One region of the Chryseobacterium sp. Marseille-Q3244 genome, then DNA from elsewhere that is predicted to be linked to it. Evidence: riboswitches for the same ligand, from Rfam matches in the RefSeq annotation. Region 1 holds a riboswitch; each other region holds the start of a gene.
What was found. Region 1 has a riboswitch for S-adenosylmethionine ahead of NBX25_RS11640 (SusC/RagA family TonB-linked outer membrane protein). Riboswitches for the same ligand answer to the same signal wherever they lie in the genome.

Region 1 (6,917 bases):
TCATTACACAGAGCAGGATGGACAAGCATCAGAGAATTGAAAAATTTTTATTCAAATCAGGTAAACCCTAAAGAAGTAGTAAATTTTTTAATATTAAATGCTGATATAAATGTTAATAAATTAGAATATTATTACGGAATAAAAGAGTATGGTTTTAAAAACATCATACTTTCCCGAATAAATTTTTTACTAGGATTTCCTCCTATCTTTCTTAAGGATGAAATTTATTACATATGCAAAAAATTATTAGATTTTGCAGAGATGCTTGAAAAAGACACTGAGGTTCATCCATTGGAAATGGAAAAATTAAGAATAGAGCTATCAAAATTTTCTTTTGATATATTAAGGTATAAAATATCTCATAAAGATTATAGTAAAACATTAAAAATTGAACATTACATGCAACATGATGGGCTACAGGACATTAAAATCAAAGAATTTATAAAAAAGCTTCCTGATTCCCCCGCTGCGCAAAGTCTCAAGGCTTTGAGTAAATAAATAAAAGTAATTTATAAACATTCTCCAAAGCTGGAGACCTCGGAGAGTAGGGTTCTTTGGCGAAAATAATGTTTGTATTATCTTTTGTCAAAGTATATAAAAATTAATTACAAACAGAACTTTTTTATTGATACAATGATAAATGGCTGCCTTATTTTAAGGCAGTCATTTTATATAAAAAACCACCGCAAAAGCGGTGGCTAAAAAATCAAATCTAATATGGACTATAGATTATAAATTGGGATTATTTTCAATCTCTTTCAATGGAATACTGAATAAATAATACGGACTATTCGGAACAAACGGAGTCTTATTCGGAAGATCAAATACGCTATGCCCTTTTCCATCAACTGTTTTTACTGTTCCATTAGAAGTGGTCACCTGAACTTTAATAGGCTTTCCTTCTGCATCTACAAATGGCTTTCTTTCCACTGTTCCCTGCGTTCTGATAATATCTGAAAGTGAGAAGCCTTCTCCAAACAATTCTTTTCTTCTTTCAATCAAAACTTCATTTACCACATCATTTTGTGCTAATGAACCTGTATAAGCATTAGCATTTCTTGCTGCTCTTAATTGATTTAAAACAGCTACTGCCTGAGCTGGATTTCCATTTCTTGCTTCTGACTCAGCTTCAATCAGGTACATTTCAGCCGCTCTCATATAAACAATATCTGCAATAAGTGTTGACTTAAACTTGAATTTAGCATATCTCAACAATCCTTCCCTTGCTGGAAGTCCATCCCATGAAAATAACTCAGATCTGATATCATTGCTATCAAACAGTTTTTTAAAATAAGGATCGGCCATGAAACTGTAATAATAACTCCCTGATGAAGACACATCCAGATAATGGAAGGCATAACTTGCATCCGACATCTCTTGCGTCTGTGCATGCCCCCAGATCCATTCTCCATTATTAATATCATTGAACCCTTCCTTATATTTTTCCGGAGTCATCAATGCAAAACCTTCTCTTGCTGTTTTTGCAGCAGCAGCAGCTTTAGTCCATTCTCCGGTATTCAAATAAACTCTTGCTAAAATCCCGTTGACAACGTTACGGTTGATCTTATCCTTTTTATTTCTTGTATAATTCTTCAATAAGTTATCAGCATCCGTAAGATCACTTTTAATCAAAGTATAAATATCTTCCAGGCTGGATTTTTTCTTTGCAACACTGCTTGTTGATGAAGGCTCCGTATAGATTGGAGCCGTTAAAGCCGATTTATCTTTTAGGTAACTGAACTGATAAAAACTGGCAATATTCAGATAACAGAACGCACGCAATGCTTTTGCCTGACCTTTTACCTGATCTTTCTTTGCCTGGCTTCCCTCTGCTGCATCAATTTTGGCAATAACATTATTCATATTATTGATGGTGGAATACAACATTGTCCAGATAAATAAAGGACGGGCTGCTGTATTATTCACCATTTCTGTAAAATCATAGGTCGATGAAAAGCCATACTTATTGGTTAACACAGCTACATCGCTTCCCATAGCATCACTTGCTCTTAATACAGTTGAGTACCCGATATTAGCAAAAGTAGTTCCGTCATTATTGAATTTCGCCCAGGTTCCGTTAATTACTGTTTCTGCACTTTCGGCTGTTTTGAAAACTTCTACACTATTCGCCTGATCCGTAGGAGCAGTATCCATCTCACTTTCACAACTTGTGAGTGACCATAATCCAATTAATGCAAAAGATAAATATTTTAATTGTTTCATTATTTCAAATGTTAAGGGTTAAAACGTTGCCTGAAGACCAAAAGTAATCGTTCTCATAGCCGGATATCTGTAATATGTGGTCCCGTCCAGTGCCTGTTCAGGGTCCATTCCTTTATGTTTATAGAAAGTCAGAAGATTCTCTGCCTGAACATAAATTCTGAACTTCTTCAATCCAATTGTTTCAAAATAATCAGATGGTAATGTATATCCTAAGCTTACATTCTTAAGCCTTGCATACGTTCCTGAATAAAGAAACCTTGTAGAAACCGAAGTCCAGTTATTCGTTTTTGTATTTAAAGCCGGAACATCTGTATAAGGATTGTCAGGAGTCCATCTGTTTAGCATTTCCGTACCCCATGCGCGTCCACCTAAGTTTCCACTGTGTAAGATTGAAGTATAATCTGTGTCCAGAATCTTCCCCCCAATCTTGAATGTCAATAATGCAGAAAAATCAAAATTCTTATAATTAATGCTCGTACTGACTCCTCCAGTTAACTTAGGCAGAGCAGAACCTTGCAGCATTTTTGTAGCCTTGGCATATTCTGAAGTTGTTCCTTCCACCGGATTTCCATTAGCATCCTTTGTAATGGTTTTCCACAATGGTTTTCCATTACTTGGGTCTACTCCTACCCATTCCGGAATAAAGAAATCATATACAGATCCCCCTTCATTCAATTGTTTGGTTGTTCCTACCACAAGAGGACCTTTAGGCAATTTAGTTACCGTATTGTTTAAGGTGCTCAGATTAATATCCACGTTCCATTGGAAGTCCGTATTTTTAATAGGTGTTGTGAATAATGAAAATTCAAAACCTGTATTCTTTATTGTTCCAATATTGGCCGGATAATCAGTGATCCCTAAAGACGGAGCAACCGGTACATTAAAGAGGAGGTCTTTACTTTTTCTTTCAAAATATTCTACGTTTCCTTTAATTCTGTTATTAAGAATGGCAAACTCAAGTCCTACATTCAAATTAAGATTGGTTTCCCATTTCAGATTAGGAGTTCCTACTTTCTCCAACGTTTTTCCAGGCTCACCAGCTAGAGGTGAGTCCCTGTATAATTCCTGATAAGCATAATAAAGGCTCTGTCCATTGGGCCTTAATAATTTATCATTCCCCTGTCCTCCATAGCTTGCACGTAATGTCAACTGATTGAAGAAATTTAGATTTTTAATAAATTCTTCATTTGAAAGTTTCCATGAACCTCCTACAGACCAGAATGTCCCCCATCTGTTATCTTTTGAAAATCTTGAAGAACTATCAGCTCTTGTAGATGCAGATAAGAAATATTTATTATCAAAATCATACTCCACCTTTCCAAGGAAACTCAACAAGCTTAATTTATCACTATTCCCTCCAAAATCCACTAACAGAGAGGCTGCATCAGGCTCATAGTAGTTGGGTAATGAGAAACCTTGTCTGCTACCGGAAATAATTTGGTAATCATATTTATAAAATTCATGACCTCCCAATACATTAATATGATGTTTTCCAAACCTCTTATCATAAGTCAGAATATTACTGGTCGTATAGGAAAGTGTTCTGCTATTCGCTTTTCTTACAGATCCTCCGGTCTCCTTTCCTTGTCCAAGAAGCGGATTGGTATAAAAATGCTCATTAAAGCTAACAAGATCAACAGAAAAACTTGTTCTAAACTTCAGCTCCGGAAGAAATGTAAACTCCATAAATCCTTTCCCTGAAAAATTATCGATCTTATTTTCATTTTTATCCAATGGTAAACTTGCCGCTAAATTTTGATTCTGAAGTGCCGCAGTAGGTCTGTATCTTCCAAAATCATAAATCTTGTTCCCTTCCGCATCCACTACATAAGATCCATCCGGATTTCTTTCATAATAAGGATAAAAAGACGGAATTGCCCTTGCCGCCTGAATAATATTACTCGCCTTAGAATCTGAAGAACTTGGAGCCTGCTGAATACTGTTCGTGTAACTTAAGTTCGCTCCAACATTCAACCATTTTTTAACTTCAGAATTTATTTTTAATCTCGTACTGTATCTTTTAAACCCAGATTCAATAGCCATTCCTTTATCATCTAGATAACCTAATGAAAAGAAATAATTACTTTTTTCATTTCCCCCGCTGATGTCTAGATCAACCTGATTTCTGGAAGCAACTCTTTGAAGAACATCTCTCCAGTCATCATTCCATAAAGCTCTCGCCCCCGGTAATAATTTCCCGTCTGTTCCCACTGGTTTTGGATAATTAGCTCCATAAGGATTAATTGATAATCCGGTACCAGATACAATATTGTCTGTTGCCATCTGTGCTGCCTGTTGTGCAGAAATCTGACCGGATTGGTATCCGTTTCTCATTGCCTCCCAATACAATTGGAAATATTGATCCGTAGTGACCTGCTCATAATCTTTTACCGCTCTGCCTGAAAACCCCTGGCTGATGTTAAGGTTTACCCTGGCTTCTCCTTTTTTACCGGATTTTGTGGTAATGATAATAATTCCGTTCGCTCCTCTTGAACCATACAAAGCACTTGCCGTAGCATCTTTTAAAACACTGATGGATTCTATATCATTAGGACTGATCGCATTGATGTTTCCGTCAAAAGGAATCCCATCCACAACGTATAAAGGCTCACTGGAAGCACTAACCGAACCTACCCCTCTGATCCTGATCGTAGAAGTAGCTCCAGGCTGTCCTGATGCACCGGTAACCTGAATTCCGGGAACCTGTCCTTCCAATGCTTTGGTAATGTTGGTCACAGGTCTGTTATTGATTTTATCACTGGAAATTGTTGCTACGGAACCGGTGTAGCTATTTCTTTTTGCTTTTCCGTAAGCCACCACAACCACTTCATCAATTTCCTTTTCTTTAAGAGTATCCTTTTTCGGTTTGGAATTTTGCCCGCTTACACTTACAATTCCTAAGAAAAATACAGCAACGGGTGGAATCCAAATTTTAGAATTAAATAGATTTTTATTAATCATAATCAATTTTATTTACCATATATTAAAATTTTGCCCTTTACTGAAAAAACAGCAAAGGGCATCGATAAATACGATAAACCAAATGCTTATTTTTCCTTTAAAGGCTGAATGTAACACCTTACATAACGCAGGTTGTCAAGACTTCGTAGGGTCAGTTCCCTCCATCTTTCTTTATAAGCCGATCGAAATATGGTTGCAAATCTATAAACTTTTAGTCTACAAAACAAGTAGACTTATAAAATTTTCATGATAATTTTTCAAAATTTATTATAATATTTTATTAATACCCACCACTATAAGACCTTAAATAAATTATCATTTTAATAAATATGATAAATATCATTAAATTGTATTTAATGATAAAACCATCTCATAATATCAAAAAAATGGTGCCTAAGCACCATTAAATTAAAATCTCTAAAAACCGTTTTAAATGTAAAATTATTGATTACATTCAAAACTTTTTTTCCACTTTGCTAAAGTATTTCTACTCATTTTAAATTGATTCGCCATTTGAGTATTATTATATCCATGGTCTTTTTGAAAATTTAAAATTTTTATAATAGCAGACTTATCATAAGACTTATGTCTTTGATTAAATTTTTCTGTTTCAATTCCTTCTAATCCGAAGACAATTTCATTAAGCTTAAGAACATCCAATGCCGTCAATCTTTTTTTTTGTAAAATAGGCGCACATATTTCAAGTTTTTGAGGATGCTTCATGGCAATGATATCAGTATAAATTCTTATATAATCAGGAGCTTGTTCTATCATATATTCAATGTTTTTAATTTAATATTTCAGTGCATGAGCCAACCATTTATTTCTAACTATCAAAATGAAAAACCTACTTAAGATTTATCATACTTACTAGCCCATTTATAAAGTGTAGTTTTAGGAATCTTGTATTCCTCTATTACCTGTTGCTTTGTTTTCTGCCCGGTACTGATAAGTTCCAAAACAAAATCTATTACTTCTTTAGTATATACATTCTTCCGAAACTGCGGAAGAGAAGAATCCTTTTTGGGACTAACTGTATTATATCCCATATTGGCTTGCGGTGCAAATATGATGATATGCTGGGTATAGATTCTAAAGAAATCATATTCTAAAAGCTTACTCCATCTCAACAGAACTTCCGTATCCAGACTTTTTTGCATAAACATTTCATACACCTCATCGTCTGTTATATTAAGAAAATTGCAAACCCGAATCATTGAAATTCCCAAGCTCTCATATCTTTCCTTAATACACGCTCCTATATGAATGTTTTTAAAATCAAATACCATTATTTAAAAATTACATATTGATAAATTAAAAAATCAGGCAGAATTAAGATTCATCACCAAAATATGGAAATTAGCAAGATGAAAAAATCACAATTATAACTGGACGTTCTACCTGATATTATTTATTTCATTCAGTCCCAAAAATAATATCTTCTTATGTATGACTGCTTTACAACATCATCTTCAAAGAAAAGGAGAAGGCATCTGCGGCTTTCAAACATCTTTTGAGGCACAGCATAGCTCCAAATCTCTGAATGCCAATAGTTAAAACCATGTCCTAACATTGAGACGATTTCCTCTTTACTCTTATTAAGAAAAATCTCCGGCTTAATCAGCTGTAAATCCTTATATAAATACTTCATTATACAGTGCATATTATTAAATCAAACTAAGAAATCATTGCGTCTATCCGTCTTCAGGATATCACCTCATGATAACGAAACT
Region 2 (6,917 bases), on a different contig from region 1:
TTTTCCCAAATCACTATATTCTTTGTTCAAAGAAGAATATCTTTTTTGGTCTGAAATGACATCAGGCTGTATAATAAGGTCTGCAACCTCATTATATCTTTGTTTTATAGCTTCTAATTTTGGAATTAATGATTTAGACATTGTCGAATTTTTGTGGGTGCAAAGATAAGGATTATTAATTCAAAAGTAAAGTATAAATTTTTGAGCATTAGGGATCAAGGAAACAAAATAATAAAAAGATCTCTTTATGAATTGACCCATCCTCTTTTTTAGGTTTTCAATATTCCTTTAAACTCCTTTGGAAAGTCTTCTGTCAATCCAATATAAAATGAGTCCTACAGCAATAATTCCTAGTCCTATTAAACTTTCTTTGGGGTTATGAATAAAGGTAAAATAAAGGATATAAAAACTGAATAGTAAAAAAACAGTCGGAAAAATATAAAAAGCATTGGATTTAAATATTTTTCTATCCTTCTTTTTAAGAAAATATACCGTCGAAATTGCTAAACTGGCAAATAATTGAAGGATAAATGCAGTATATACAAAAATCTCCTTGAAGCTTCCTGTTAAAATTATGATGGTCGCGATAACTGCATGAGCAAAGATCGCTCTCACCGGAATTCCTTTTTTATTTCCTACTGAAAGAGGCTTCCAGATACGGGTATCTTTTGCAAAGGCCTGAGTCAATCTTGAACCTACCCATAAGTATCCACTAATTGTTGCAATAAGCTGTAATGCGATAAAAATATTTACAATTTTCCCGAAGGAAATCCCAAACATATTCACCGCAGCCTCACCCATTACATCTTCTTTTCCCGCCAGTTGACTTACCGGAGCATGTTTCAGCATGATATAGTTCACAAGAATATAACTTACCGTCACAAAAACGGTTCCTATAATCAGTGATTTAGGAAGATTCTTCTGAACATCCTTTATTTCCCCGGCAATATAAGACGCTGAATTCCATCCGGTATAGGAATAGGTAACAAAAACCAATGAGGTAGCAAAGGCAGGAAGCATCATTTCATTCTGCCAGCTATTACTGAAATTCAGGCTGTTTCCAATTTGTGGAGAGCCTGATAATCCAACACCCAAAATTATCAATATAATGATAAAGGCAATTTTGATGAATGTAAAAAAATTATGGAACCGGCTTGAAGTCTTTAAACTGAACGACAAGGTAATAGCTACCAAAAAGATCGCTGCAATCGCAAAGCCATTTCCGAATGAATAATCAAATACAGAAAGATATTTCGACATGGCTAAAGCTGCCAATGCGACTGGCGAAGAAAACCCAATAATTAAGGAAATCCAACTTATCAGGTATCCAAATAAAGGATGATACGTTTCTTTAAGATAAATAAAATCACCGCCGTTTCCTTTAAAATGGGAGCCTAATTCCGCATAGCAGAAAGCTCCGAACAGCGCCAGAATTCCTCCGATTATCCATAACAGGAAAATACTGTAGGTATTGGTAATATCTGATAATTGAAATCCCAGGGTTGTAAAAATCCCTGTCCCTATCATATTGGAAACGACAATGGCTGCGGCTGTTTTCCAGCCAATCTGATGTGAAGCAGTACTCATTTACTCATTAAAAATTAAAATTAAGCCTTCCAAAGAAATAGCTTCCCAATGTACCCATTTGAACCGGTGCATATTTGAACACTCCATAATATGAATTTTTATAGATCTGAAGATCCGGGAAAACATCAAATACGTTATTAGCTCCCACCGTAAAGTTGATATTTTTTGTAATATCATACCCTACACTTACATCAGTAACCACCTTTGGTGAAAACTCCTGAACCTCTCCGAAAGGAAATCCGTCTCTTATGACTTTACCAAAATAGGTATTTCTTACGAGAAAATTGAATTTTCCAATTCCATACGTCAATCCTAATGAAGCTTTTGTTTTTGGGGATAAAGTTTCAATAATATTAATCTGATCCGGGCCAAAAAATTCATTCTGAGGTGTTCCCAGATGTTCAGGAAAATGAAAGTCTGTAATTTTTGTTTCTGTATAGTTTCCGGCAAGATTGATATTTAAGTTTCCACCTGCCAGTTTCCAATCATAGGAAACCACTACATCTACTCCTTTTGTTTCCGTATCAATCGCGTTGGCAAAGAATCTGCCGCTTTCTACTGCATTTCCTTCTCCTACTACTGAAATATCAGATAATCTGGAATCTGTGATATTGCTGGTAATGACAATTCTGTCTTTCACTTTAATAATATATCCGTCTACAGTAATGAATAAGCCTTTGGCAGGTTGTAAGGTAAATCCGGCACTTCCGTTTACAGATGTTTCCTGTTTTAATTTATCAAATCCGAGAACCTCTGCTGCCTTGCTATCATTATTAAAAATTCCTTTCCTTACAATTCCATCACCTGAAGTAGAAATATCCGCAAAAGAGTTATTAAAATACTGCTGCTGAAGTGATGGTGCCCTGAATCCTGTTCCTACAGCTGCTCTTACTGCATAATTTTTCACAAACTCATATCTCACAGCCAATTTTCCGTTCAGAGTACTTCCAAAATCTGAATAGTTTTCAAATCTGGCAGCAGCATCAATATTCAGTTTCTTAGCAAGATCATAGGAAATATCAGCATACACCGCTGTTGAATGCCTATCTTTTTTCAAGGCATTATCCGGTGAAAAACCTATAAAAGACTGAGAACCTCCTGCCCCAATCACTGTAGAACCTTGTGTTGCAACATTACCGTTCACATCATATTGGGTATAAGAAGCCTCATCGCCTGCTTTAATCTGGTATTGTTCAAACCTGAATTCTCCTCCAAAGGCAATATTGAAGTTCTTTATCTTTTTTGAAATATCAAGATTAATGGTATTTTGCAGAAAACTGTGTGCTCCTGCATAAAATCGGGTGGGCGATTTTATCCCAAGAGAAGCATTATTGGTATTGCTTACGTTATAATTGAAAGTATTGCTCCCAAAGGTATTACTCAGGTCTATCAGCCAATTATTAACATTATATTTCGCACCCACAGCATAGGAAATATCGTAGATCTGAGAATTCAGAACTGCCTGAAAACCGTTAGGGTATATTTCTTTAACAATATTAAAATCTTCATTGGGAAGTCTTCTGAAACCATACCCTTTTCCTTCTTTAATGCTGAAACCACCAAAGGAATAGAATTTAAAGTTATCGTTCAAAGGGTATTCTGCATTGAAAAACAATTGCCCTTGTCTGATTTGGGCATCTCCGATCTGGAAATTAAAATAGTCTCTTGTTAATCCTCTTTTATTTATTTCTTCATCATCATTTTGTCTTGCAATATCTGGATTATCTGCAAATTCGTAGGCAAAATTATTTCCGAAAATATCAAGATCGTGATTTTGGGTTCTCGTTGTTTTTCCTCTGTGACTTAGCTGTAATGAAAGATTGATAAAACCTTCATCTTTACCCAAAGAAGTTCCATAATTAACGCCGGCCTGGTAAGTATCACCATCATTTCTTCCACTTAATCCATAGGTTAAACTTGCTGAAGCGCCTGCATTCTTTTTTAGAATAATATTAATTACTCCTGCAATGGCATCAGAACCGTATTGTGCTGCTGCACCGTCTCTTAACACTTCAATTTTTTCAATAGCAATGACAGGAATTGTACTTAAATCTGTTCCTACAGATCCATTTCCTACCGTATTCTGATAGTTTACCAGGGAAGTTGTATGTCTTCTCTTCCCATTAAGCAATACCAACACCTGATCCGGTCCCATTCCTCTTAGTGTTACAGGATCAATATGCTCCGTTCCATCAGAAGCAGACTGTCTCACAGCATTAAATGAAGGGATCACATAATTCAGAATGTCCTGAGCCGTCATTTGTGGAGATGATCTTTGGACTTTATCAATATTGATTACATCTACAGGAACCGGCGTCTCCAATTTTGTTCTTTTAACATTTCGGTTTCCGACGATGATAATGTCTTCGATTTGTTTTCCTTTTTCCTCCTGCTCCTGGGCAGCGACTAAAATTGTCCCTAGCAATAATATAGCAGTGCTTAATTTTTTCATCTTTGTTCTTGCCAATTAATAATATTCTTCCGCAGATGATTCTGCAGCTACACAAGACTTCAAGAAATGGAATTCGTATAAGAAATATTGACTTCACTTATCTCCCCATCGGGTTGGAATTAGCACCTTTACACTTTTGGAATCGTGTAGGTTGCTAAGGTTTCATTGGGCCAAATCCCTCCACCTTTCTTGATAAATCTAGTGCAAAGGTAGACTAATTTTTCAAATATGCAAAAAGCGGATAATCACTACCAAGAAAAAAGGCAAATTCGCTGAATTGCCAATTTGCCTTTGTATTTATTTTACGATCATTTTTTCAATAGCCATTCCGTTTTCTGATTTCAGATGAACCAGATACATTCCCGACGGATAATTGACTCTTAGTTCATAAGTCCCATTTTCTTTATTCAACTTAAATGAATCCAACTTTTTACCACTTCTATCGAAGATCATGATTTCTCCATTTCTGGCTTTGTTAAATATTAATTTTGCAACACCATTTTTGATCGGATTATCAGCAATCTGAAGGGATAGCTTGTTTGCAGCATTCACATCAGAGGTAGATAAAGCTCCGGCATAGTTTCCAAAAATTCTGAATTCTCCAGCCTGTAAAGTGATAGGAGCTGTTGTTGAAGCGATGTTTGAAACCGTATCATCCATCAGGTTTTTCCACTGGCCAGCATAAGGAAAATAAGGAACAACATTTTGTACAGCAGTAGAATAATTTGCCAGAACGACTACGTTTTTCATTCCGTTGATTGTATTGTCATATACATAAATTCTTGTGATAAGCCCATCAGGATCATTGGCAAGATTGTTTGACTCTATGGTGTAAGTCTTTGATTTGAATACCGGATTGGTATTTCTGATATCAATAATCTTTGCCCAAGTATCATAAACTGCCTTTCTGTTGGCATCGGTATCATATCCTAATGTGAAGGCTACAGGTTTTTCATCGGTTCTGCATCCATTGTTAATGCTACCATCCGTACATCGGTTGATACTGAATTCGTAGCCCAATTCTCCAAACTGCCAGATCATCTTAGGACCGGGAATGGTAAAGAAAGTAGCTCCAAATGTTTTCATCCTTTCCAAAGCCGTATTCAAATTCTTTACACTATAACTTCCATTGATCGCTCCATAAGCGAGATTTTTAAACATCAGCCTTTCTTCATCATGACTTTCTCCATATCCTACAGCACACATATCGGTAAAACCATGAAGACTATGATTCATGCGGTCATAATTGCTATTATCTTTATACCCCATCGTATTTTGATTATAAGGCTCTGTTTGTTTATTCCAAAGCATCACTCCTTTTCCTTCTGCCACTCTGTAATTGGCCCATTGCTGTTCTTCTGCATCAGTTCCCAAATGCTCAAATATCATATAAGAATTAGGATCCAGTGCCCATTGTCTGTCTGCATAGTTCTTCATAATATCTACCCTATCCTGCTGATAAGCATTTGTACAGTTTTCATCATTTTCAGAACAGTTTTGCGTAAAGCCTTTTGTCAAATCCCAACGAAACCCATCAATACGATACTCCTTTAACCACTGCTGAAGACACCTTTCAACGTAATATTGAGTTGAAGGACTGGTATGGTTAAAATCATTAAACACATTATATGAATGTTTAGGAACCTGATTGAAATAAGGATTATTAGCTGCCACATCACCGTAACCATCACCATCCGGATCTATATTCCAGAGTCTTACCAAAGGAGAACGCCCTGTTGCATGATTAAAGGCAACATCAAGAATGACAGCAATCCCATTCTGATGACACAGATCAACAAACTCTTTGAATTTTTCAGGTGTTCCATAAGCTTTGTCTAAAGCATAATGAAAAGAGGTATTATATCCCCAGGAAAGATTCCCTTCAAATTCCATAATAGGGAGCAATTCAATGGCATTAATCTTTAGATTTTTTAAATAAGAAATTTTGTTAATTAAAGACTGCCAGTTTTTTTCCTGTGTAAAATCTCTTAACAACAATTCATATACAATAAGATCTTCTTTTGCGGGTCTTTGAAAATTAGTCACCTGCCAGTTGTAAGGAGTTTGCCCCGTTTTGAATGTTGAAACCTCAAAATCCTGTCCTGCCGGAAATGCCGGAAGATTCGGATAGGTAGAAGAGGAAATCCACTGGTCATCATAAGATGATAAGATCTGAGGAGAATAAGGGTCAGCCACTTTTTTCAAATCATTAGTCCTATATTGGAACGTATACATTTGTTGTGGAGTTAATCCATTTAATTCAATCCAGTAAAGATCGGGATTAGCGGTATCTCTTTTCATCAGATAGGTATCATTCACAACCCAGTTATTAAAACTTCCGATCACGTGGACAAAGCTTTTGTGAGGAGCATACAAAGCAAGCCCAATCTTCGTTTGATCTGCCGGATCATAATTTATTCCCTGTTTGATCCAACCCGGTATGGCTTCAGAAACAACATTTCGGGGAACCTGTAAAATAAATGTTGCATTTTTTGAGCTGCTTCCCTCTGTGGCAATCACTTCCATATTCGCATCTTGAGATACCGTGTAATTATAAGAATAAGACTGAGAGGGTGTAGATGTAGAATTTACTACAACCCCATTGGCTTTAAGCTGAAAAGTAGCATTAACGTTCGTTGTTGCCGTAATATTAATTGAATTCCCTGTTGGAACTGTTGTAAGGCTGTTTGCAGTTGGATTCGTTAAATTTAAATTCAGTACCCCTACATTCACAAAAATATCAGGGGAAGTCTGATGTGATCCAGTTTTATCTTTTAATAAAAATCCAAATCTTCCGATTCCTGTTCTACCGAAAAAAGCCGTTGGCGTTAATGTTAGAGTGTATGTATCTGTTGAAACATTGTAATTAAGCTTATTC
Region 3 (6,917 bases), 160 kb from region 1:
AATCGCCATGTAAATCTCCCACATATCTCAACACATGACCTGGTTCCTGATTTTCTTTAATCTTCTGATATTCTTCATCAAGCTCATCTAATCTTGTAAGAAATTCTGATTTTGAAACTTCAAGTAAGCTTTCCGGAACCAGATTTTGAATGTTGATATCTTCAAATTCATTGATTAAGTCTAGTTCTCTAGCCAAAATCAATAGCTTTCTTGCCACGTCATTTCCTGACAGGTCTTCTCTTGGATCTGGTTCTGTATATCCTTTTTCTAAAGCTTCGTTGATAATTGTTGAAAACTTATCTTCTCTCAAAGAGAAATTGTTGAAAACATAACTCAATGTTCCCGAAAAAACTCCTTTAATTCTTGTGATATTCTCTCCTGAAAGGTGTAATAATTTGATTGTATCAATTAACGGAAGACCTGCACCTACATTGGTTTCGTACAGATAACGTCTATTGTTTTTACTCAACGTATATCTTAGTTTTCTGTATTCTTCAATCGGAAGGGTGTTGAAAATTTTATTGGAAGACACCAGATCAAATCCGTTTTCTGCTAATGCATGATAGTTTTTCACAAAGTCTTTACTTGCTGTGTTGTCTACAACAATCAGGTTCTCCAATTGATTTTCATTGGAAAAATTGATTAATTCCTGAACGTCCGAAGAATGCTCTGCCGTTAAAACCTCATCAGACCAATTATTGTCAAACCCTTTTTTATTGAATGCAATTTTCTTTGAATTGGCTACTGCAACAACTTTCAGATCTACTTTTTTACGTCTTTTGATCTCTTCTGAAGACTCAAGAACCTGCTCAATTAATGTTTTCCCTACATTTCCATGGCCAATAATTGCCAGATGAACGGTCTTCGGCTTTTTGAAAATCTCAGATTCTATAATATTCCTGGTTTTTTCGTCCTGTGAAGAAGTCACCACGATATTTACTCTGTTTTCACCGGCAACCTGATTTAACAGCAATGGGAAAACATTGTTTCTTGCGAGTTCTGCAAAAATTTTGTTAGAATCTTCTGCTACAAAACCTATAACAGAAACATTGTTGATACTGTATATTTGAGATACTTTTCCTGATTTTCTTTCTGTTTCAAATTCATCAATAAGACAAGCCACTGCTTTTTCAGCATCATTTTCGTGAACTAAAATAGAAATTCCGTTTTCTATAGCTTGCTGAGAGATTACTCCCACACTGATGCGCGCTAAAGTAAGCGCTTTAAAAATTCGTCCGTCAATTCCGATTTCCCCTAAGAAATCTTCCCCTTCAAATTTGACAATTGATCTGTTCTTCAAAAATTTTATTTCTTTAGCATTTTTCATTACTTATAAAATGTTTTTTATGATATTATTTAATTGTTGATATTCCATTAGGAAGGCGTCATGCCCATGTATAGATTGGATCTCGTGATAAGAGATATTCTCCTTTTTCTTTTTCAGTTTTTCAAAACACATTCGGATTTCAGAAGCCGGGAAGAATAAATCTGTATCTACGGAGATCATGTGCATTCGTGCTTGTATATTCTCCAGAGCAGTTTCATCAGCATTGATATTCATCAGTAAATGATTCATCAGCTTGTATGCTTGTAAACTAAACCTTTCGTTTAGTGCGTTACCATGATAAACCAGCCAGTCTTCTGATTCTAAGCGTTGCCTTTCCTGATTGTATTTGTTTTGAAATCTGTCGTTAAGTGATTCCGGAGTTCTATAGCACAACATCGCATGGATTCTTGCTTTTTGTAATGGTTCTTCTTTATCATTCAATAAAAATTTCTGAACCAGACATTGTGCATGAAGCCAATCATGAGTTCTGTAATCACAGGCAATGGGAATAAAAATTTCTGCAAGCTTTGGTTGTTTTGCTAACATTTCCCATGCAATTCCTCCTCCCAGGGAGCCTCCAATAATGGTATATAAATTTTTGATATGTAGAGCTTCTAATCCTTTCAGAAAAATATTGGCTATGTCTGAAGGCTTGAAGTCTTCATAGTTTTCAATTAAAAAATGATCGTATCCGTTACCGGGGATATTGAAACACAGAACAGTGTACTTATTAGTATCAACGATCTGATTTTCGCCTACCAATTGTTTCCACCAACCTTTTTCTCCGGATACATTTGAATTTCCGGTAAGGGCATGGTTAATTAAAATAATTGGGGCTGTAAACAGATCTTTCCCGAAAAGCTCATAGCTCAACGAGATATTGTATTCCTTTTGGGAATGGGTTTGATACGAAAGATTAATATAGTTTAGTTCTGTTTTCAATTCTATTATATATTTTAATACAATTGAAAATGCCACAGGAAATGGCTGAAAAGAACTTCAGTAAGTTATCTGTCCAAAATAATTTTGGTAGAACGTAGCACCTTCTTTGCTTGCGCAAAGGGTTGCTAAGGTTTCATAGGGTCTAATCCCTCAACCTTTCTTGATAACATTTTCAATATTTGAATGAACGAATGGTGCAAAGGTAGTTCTTTTCTTTTAAAATCAAAAAAAAAATAATTTAATATTTTAAAAAGCCCTTAAATAGAAGTCTCTCAAGGGCATATTAATTATTCTTCAGATAAAATGAATTGGAATTATTTTTCAAAAAAACTACCTTCGTATAGAAAAATGATGATATATGATCGCCGAAAAAGAAAGATTACAAGATACCAAATGGAAAAACTGGGGACCTTATGTAAGCAACCGGCAATGGGGAAATGTAAGGGAAGATTATAGCCCGGACGGAAATGCCTGGAACCATACCAATCATAATAATGCGGAAAGCTATGCCTACCGTTGGGGTGAAGAAGGTATTGCAGGAATTTCTGATGTAAAACAGCTGTTCTGCTTTGCGCTTTCGTTCTGGAATAAAAAAGATAAAATCGTTAAGGAACGTTTCTTTGGTCTGAGCAATCCTCAGGGAAACCACGGAGAAGACATCAAGGAAATTTTCTATTATCTGGATAATACCCCTACTCATAGTTATATGAAAATGGTTTACAAATATCCAATCAATGAATTCCCTTATGATGAACTCGTTACAGTCAACGGAAGACGCAGCAAACAGGAACCGGAATATGAGATCTTTGATACAGGAATTTTTGATAATGATGCCTATTTTGATATTTTCATTGAATATTGTAAAGCAGATCACAACGATATTCTGGTAAGAGTAACAATATGCAACCGAAGCCAACAGGATGCCCCGATAGTGGTAGCACCAACAGCTTGGTTCAGAAATAATTGGAAATGGGGTTATAATACCTATAAAGGAGACATGAATGCCTCCGATGACGGAAGTATTACTATTGGACACGACAGTATTTCCATCAAAAAGTTTTATTCAAGAAATGGAAATGCTCAAAGTGTATTCTGCGAAAATGAAACCAACACTCCAATGTTGTATGGAGCACCACAGACAGAAAACACTTATTTTAAAGATGGCATCAATGATTTTATCGTCCATCATAGTAACACCGTAAACCCTGAAAAAAGAGGAAGCAAAGCTTCTTTTTTAATTGATGAACTCATTGGAGCCGGGCAATCTCAGGTCTTTGAATTCAGACTATGTCCTGAGGAAAGCGATGAGCCTTTTGAAAATTTTGATAAAATCTTTGAGATCAGACAATCTGAAGCAGAAGAATTTTACCATGAAATTCAGAATGATACCACCAATGAAGACGAAAGGAATGTTCAAAGACAAGCTTTTGCAGGACTTCTTTGGAATAAACAGTTTTATCACTATAATGTTGGAAAATGGCTCAAAGGGGATCCTAACTTTGAGGCGCCCAGAAACTTTAATCAGTATGTAAGAAATACGGAATGGAACCATCTTCACAATAAAGATATTATTTCGATGCCCGATAAATGGGAATATCCATGGTATGCAACCTGGGATTTGGCATTTCACTGTGTTCCTTTATCCATCATTGATGCTGAATTTGCCAAAGGACAGCTATTACTCCTTACCAAAGAATGGTACATGCATCCTAACGGACAACTACCTGCCTATGAATGGAATATGAGCGATGTAAATCCACCCGTACACGCATGGTCATGCTTCAGGGTTTTTAAAATTGATGAAAAAAACAATGGAAAACCCGATTTATTATTCCTTGAAAAAGTCTTCCAAAAACTTCTTCTGAATTTCACTTGGTGGGTGAACCGAAAGGATAAAAACGGAAAAAATATTTTTGGTGGCGGTTTTCTTGGACTGGATAATATCGGAGCCTTTGACCGAAATATGGTTTTAGAGGATGGACAACATCTGGAACAAGCAGACGGAACAAGCTGGATGGCGATGTATGCGCTGAACATGATGCGAATTGCCATGGAACTTGCCCAATATTATCAGGTATATGAAGATATGGCCATCAAATTCTTTGAGCATTACCTTTATATCGCAGAAGCTATGGAAAATCTTGGTGAAGGAACCAAAGGGCTATGGAATGAGGAAGACGGATTTTTCTATGATGTTCTTCAGCTTGGAAATGGAAACAGTGTTTCTTTACGATTGAGAAGTATTGTTGGATTAATTCCATTATTTGCCGTAGAAATTGTAGATCACCGCCTTCTGGAAAAGATGCCGAATTTCAAAACCAGAATGGAATGGATCTTAAAAAACAAACCGGAACTCACCAAACTTGTTTCTCATTGGGATGAAGAAGGCCAGGGCAGAAAACATCTGATGAGCATCCTTCGTAAAAACAGACTGACTAAAGTATTATCAAGAATGCTTGATGAAAAGGAATTTCTAAGCGCTTACGGAATCCGGGCTATGTCTAAAGTATATGAGGAAAATCCATTTGTATTCTCTGTTCACGGCCATGAAAATGTAGTATATTATACGCCTGCAGAAAGTGATAGCAGAATGTTTGGCGGAAACAGTAACTGGCGTGGTCCGATCTGGTTCCCTATTAATTTTCTTATTGTAGAAAGCTTACAACGTTTCCACTATTATTATGGAAATAGCTTAAAAGTAGAATTCCCAACAGGAAGCGGTGAAAAGAAAAACCTGGATGAAGTGGCACAGAATATCAGTAAGAGACTATGTTCTATCTTCCTAAAGGATGAACATGGGCAACGAGCCTTCAATGGAGGAAATCCGAAATTCAATTACGATGAACACTTTAGAGACTACATCACCTTTTTTGAATATTTCCATGGAGACAATGGCCGAGGCGTAGGAGCTTCCCATCAAACAGGATGGACGGCTACTGTGGCGAAATTGATAAAACCAAGACTTACCTTTTAATGAGCAATGAATAATAGGTAATGAGTAATAAAAAAACCGGATGAAACATCCGGTTTTCTTTTTGAATATATATTTTTTTTGCATAAAGTCTATGTGGTAAGAATTTTTAAACCATATAGGTACATAGTTCTTAGAATGCTTATAAACTATTTTATTCGTGCATTTGTGCCAAATAAAAAATGAGGCTTAAAGGCCTCACTATAGTTTTAAATTTTTTCTCCGTTTACGAATACTTCGTATCCGATTTCTACGTTCGGTTCTAAAGTTTTCGATACAGAACAATATTTTTCGAAAGATAATTCTGCAGCTTTTAAAGCTTTCTTAGGATCAATTTCACCTTCTAAAAGGAATTTAACCATAATTGATTTGAAAGGTTTTGCATCGTCTACCTGAACTCTCTCCCCTTCTACTTCTGCCTGAAAACTTTTAATTTCCTGACGTTGCTTTTTTAAAATTGAAACTACATCTATTCCGCTGCATCCAGCCACTGCCATCAGGACACTTTCCATTGGAGAAACTCCTTTAGCTCCTGGCTGGGAAGTATTGTCTAAAAGGATGGAATTTCCCTGACTGTTTGTACATTCAAATAAAAAGTCGTCGTTGATTCTATTTAGTGTTATTTTCATTGTTGCTTGTTGCTTGTTGCTTGTTGCTTGTTGCTTGTTGCTTGTTGCTTGTTGCTTGTTGCAAAATTATAAAATTCCTCTGGCTTTTATCTCCAAATATTTATTGATAACGTCAATATTCAAATTCTCAGGAAGTGTATATACTGTATAAATTCCATATTTACGGAGCTCCTGAATAATCAGTTTCTTTTCAAATTCGAATTTTTCAGCAACAATTTCATCATAGATTTCCTGCATACTTTCCGGATTCTTATGAATCAATGTTTGTAATTCTGAGTTTTTGAAGAATACCACAACCAACAAGTGGTTCTTAGCAATTCCGCGAAGATATTTTAACTGACGGTTTAATCCATCTAGCGTTTCAAAATTGGTAAATAACAAAATAAGACTTCTCTGGTTGATCGAATATTTTACATCCTGATACAGTCGGTTGAAATCACTTTCGAAGAAATCTGTTTTAATATTATAAAGTGATTCTGATATTTTCTTAAGCTGTCCGGACTTATTCTCTGCTGCAATTTTATTTTCAGCTTTTTTGGAGAAAGTCATCATTCCTGCTCGATCTCCTTTTCTTAGAATAATATGAGATAAAGCCATCGTTGCATTGATGGAATAATCTAAAAGGCTCAATCCTTTAAAAGGCATCTTCATGGTTCTCCCTTTATCTATCAGCATGAAAATACGTTGTGATTTCTCATCCTGAAATTGGTTTACCATCAGACGATTGGCTTTAGAAGTTGCTTTCCAGTTGATCGTTCTGATATCATCTCCCGGAACATACTCTTTGATCTGTTCAAATTCCATAGTATGCCCCAACTTTCTTACTTTTTTTATTCCGCCTAACAGAAATTCACTCTGTAAAGCCATCAATTCATATTTTCTAAGATGGATAAAAGACGGATAAGAAGGTAACATCGCATCCTTCTGAAAATTGAATCTTTTCGAAACAAATCCTAAAGGAGATGAAGCATAAACATTAAGGCTTCCAAAATGATATTCTCCTCTTTCTTTGGGTTCTAAACTATACTTAAAGAATGTGTTGGCGTCA

Region 2: it holds a riboswitch for S-adenosylmethionine, as region 1 does, so the genes downstream of both, NBX25_RS02580 (TonB-dependent receptor plug domain-containing protein) here and NBX25_RS11640 (SusC/RagA family TonB-linked outer membrane protein) in region 1, are expected to answer to the same signal.
Region 3: it holds a riboswitch for S-adenosylmethionine, as region 1 does, so the genes downstream of both, NBX25_RS10850 (alpha/beta fold hydrolase) here and NBX25_RS11640 (SusC/RagA family TonB-linked outer membrane protein) in region 1, are expected to answer to the same signal.

Annotation. Positions count from the first base shown of each region.
Region 1 covers NZ_CALNWX010000005.1:312,002-318,918, forward strand. The annotation lists gene NBX25_RS11630 (hypothetical protein) at 1-498, shown strand, start outside; gene NBX25_RS11635 (RagB/SusD family nutrient uptake outer membrane protein) at 730-2,223, opposite strand; gene NBX25_RS11640 (SusC/RagA family TonB-linked outer membrane protein) at 2,242-5,184, opposite strand; SAM riboswitch class I at 5,268-5,364, opposite strand; gene NBX25_RS11645 (helix-turn-helix domain-containing protein) at 5,626-5,958, opposite strand; gene NBX25_RS11650 (transposase) at 6,036-6,473, opposite strand.
Region 2 covers NZ_CALNWX010000001.1:552,617-559,533, reverse strand. The annotation lists gene prfA (peptide chain release factor 1) at 1-141, opposite strand, end outside; gene NBX25_RS02585 (APC family permease) at 289-1,587, opposite strand; gene NBX25_RS02580 (TonB-dependent receptor plug domain-containing protein) at 1,595-4,039, opposite strand; SAM riboswitch class I at 4,134-4,238, opposite strand; gene NBX25_RS02575 (alpha-amylase family glycosyl hydrolase) at 4,337-6,917, opposite strand, start outside.
Region 3 covers NZ_CALNWX010000005.1:151,645-158,561, forward strand. The annotation lists gene NBX25_RS10845 (ACT domain-containing protein) at 1-1,327, opposite strand, end outside; gene NBX25_RS10850 (alpha/beta fold hydrolase) at 1,331-2,269, opposite strand; SAM riboswitch class I at 2,332-2,439, opposite strand; gene NBX25_RS10855 (MGH1-like glycoside hydrolase domain-containing protein) at 2,628-5,243, shown strand; gene NBX25_RS10860 (OsmC family protein) at 5,450-5,869, opposite strand; gene NBX25_RS10865 (DUF58 domain-containing protein) at 5,936-6,917, opposite strand, start outside.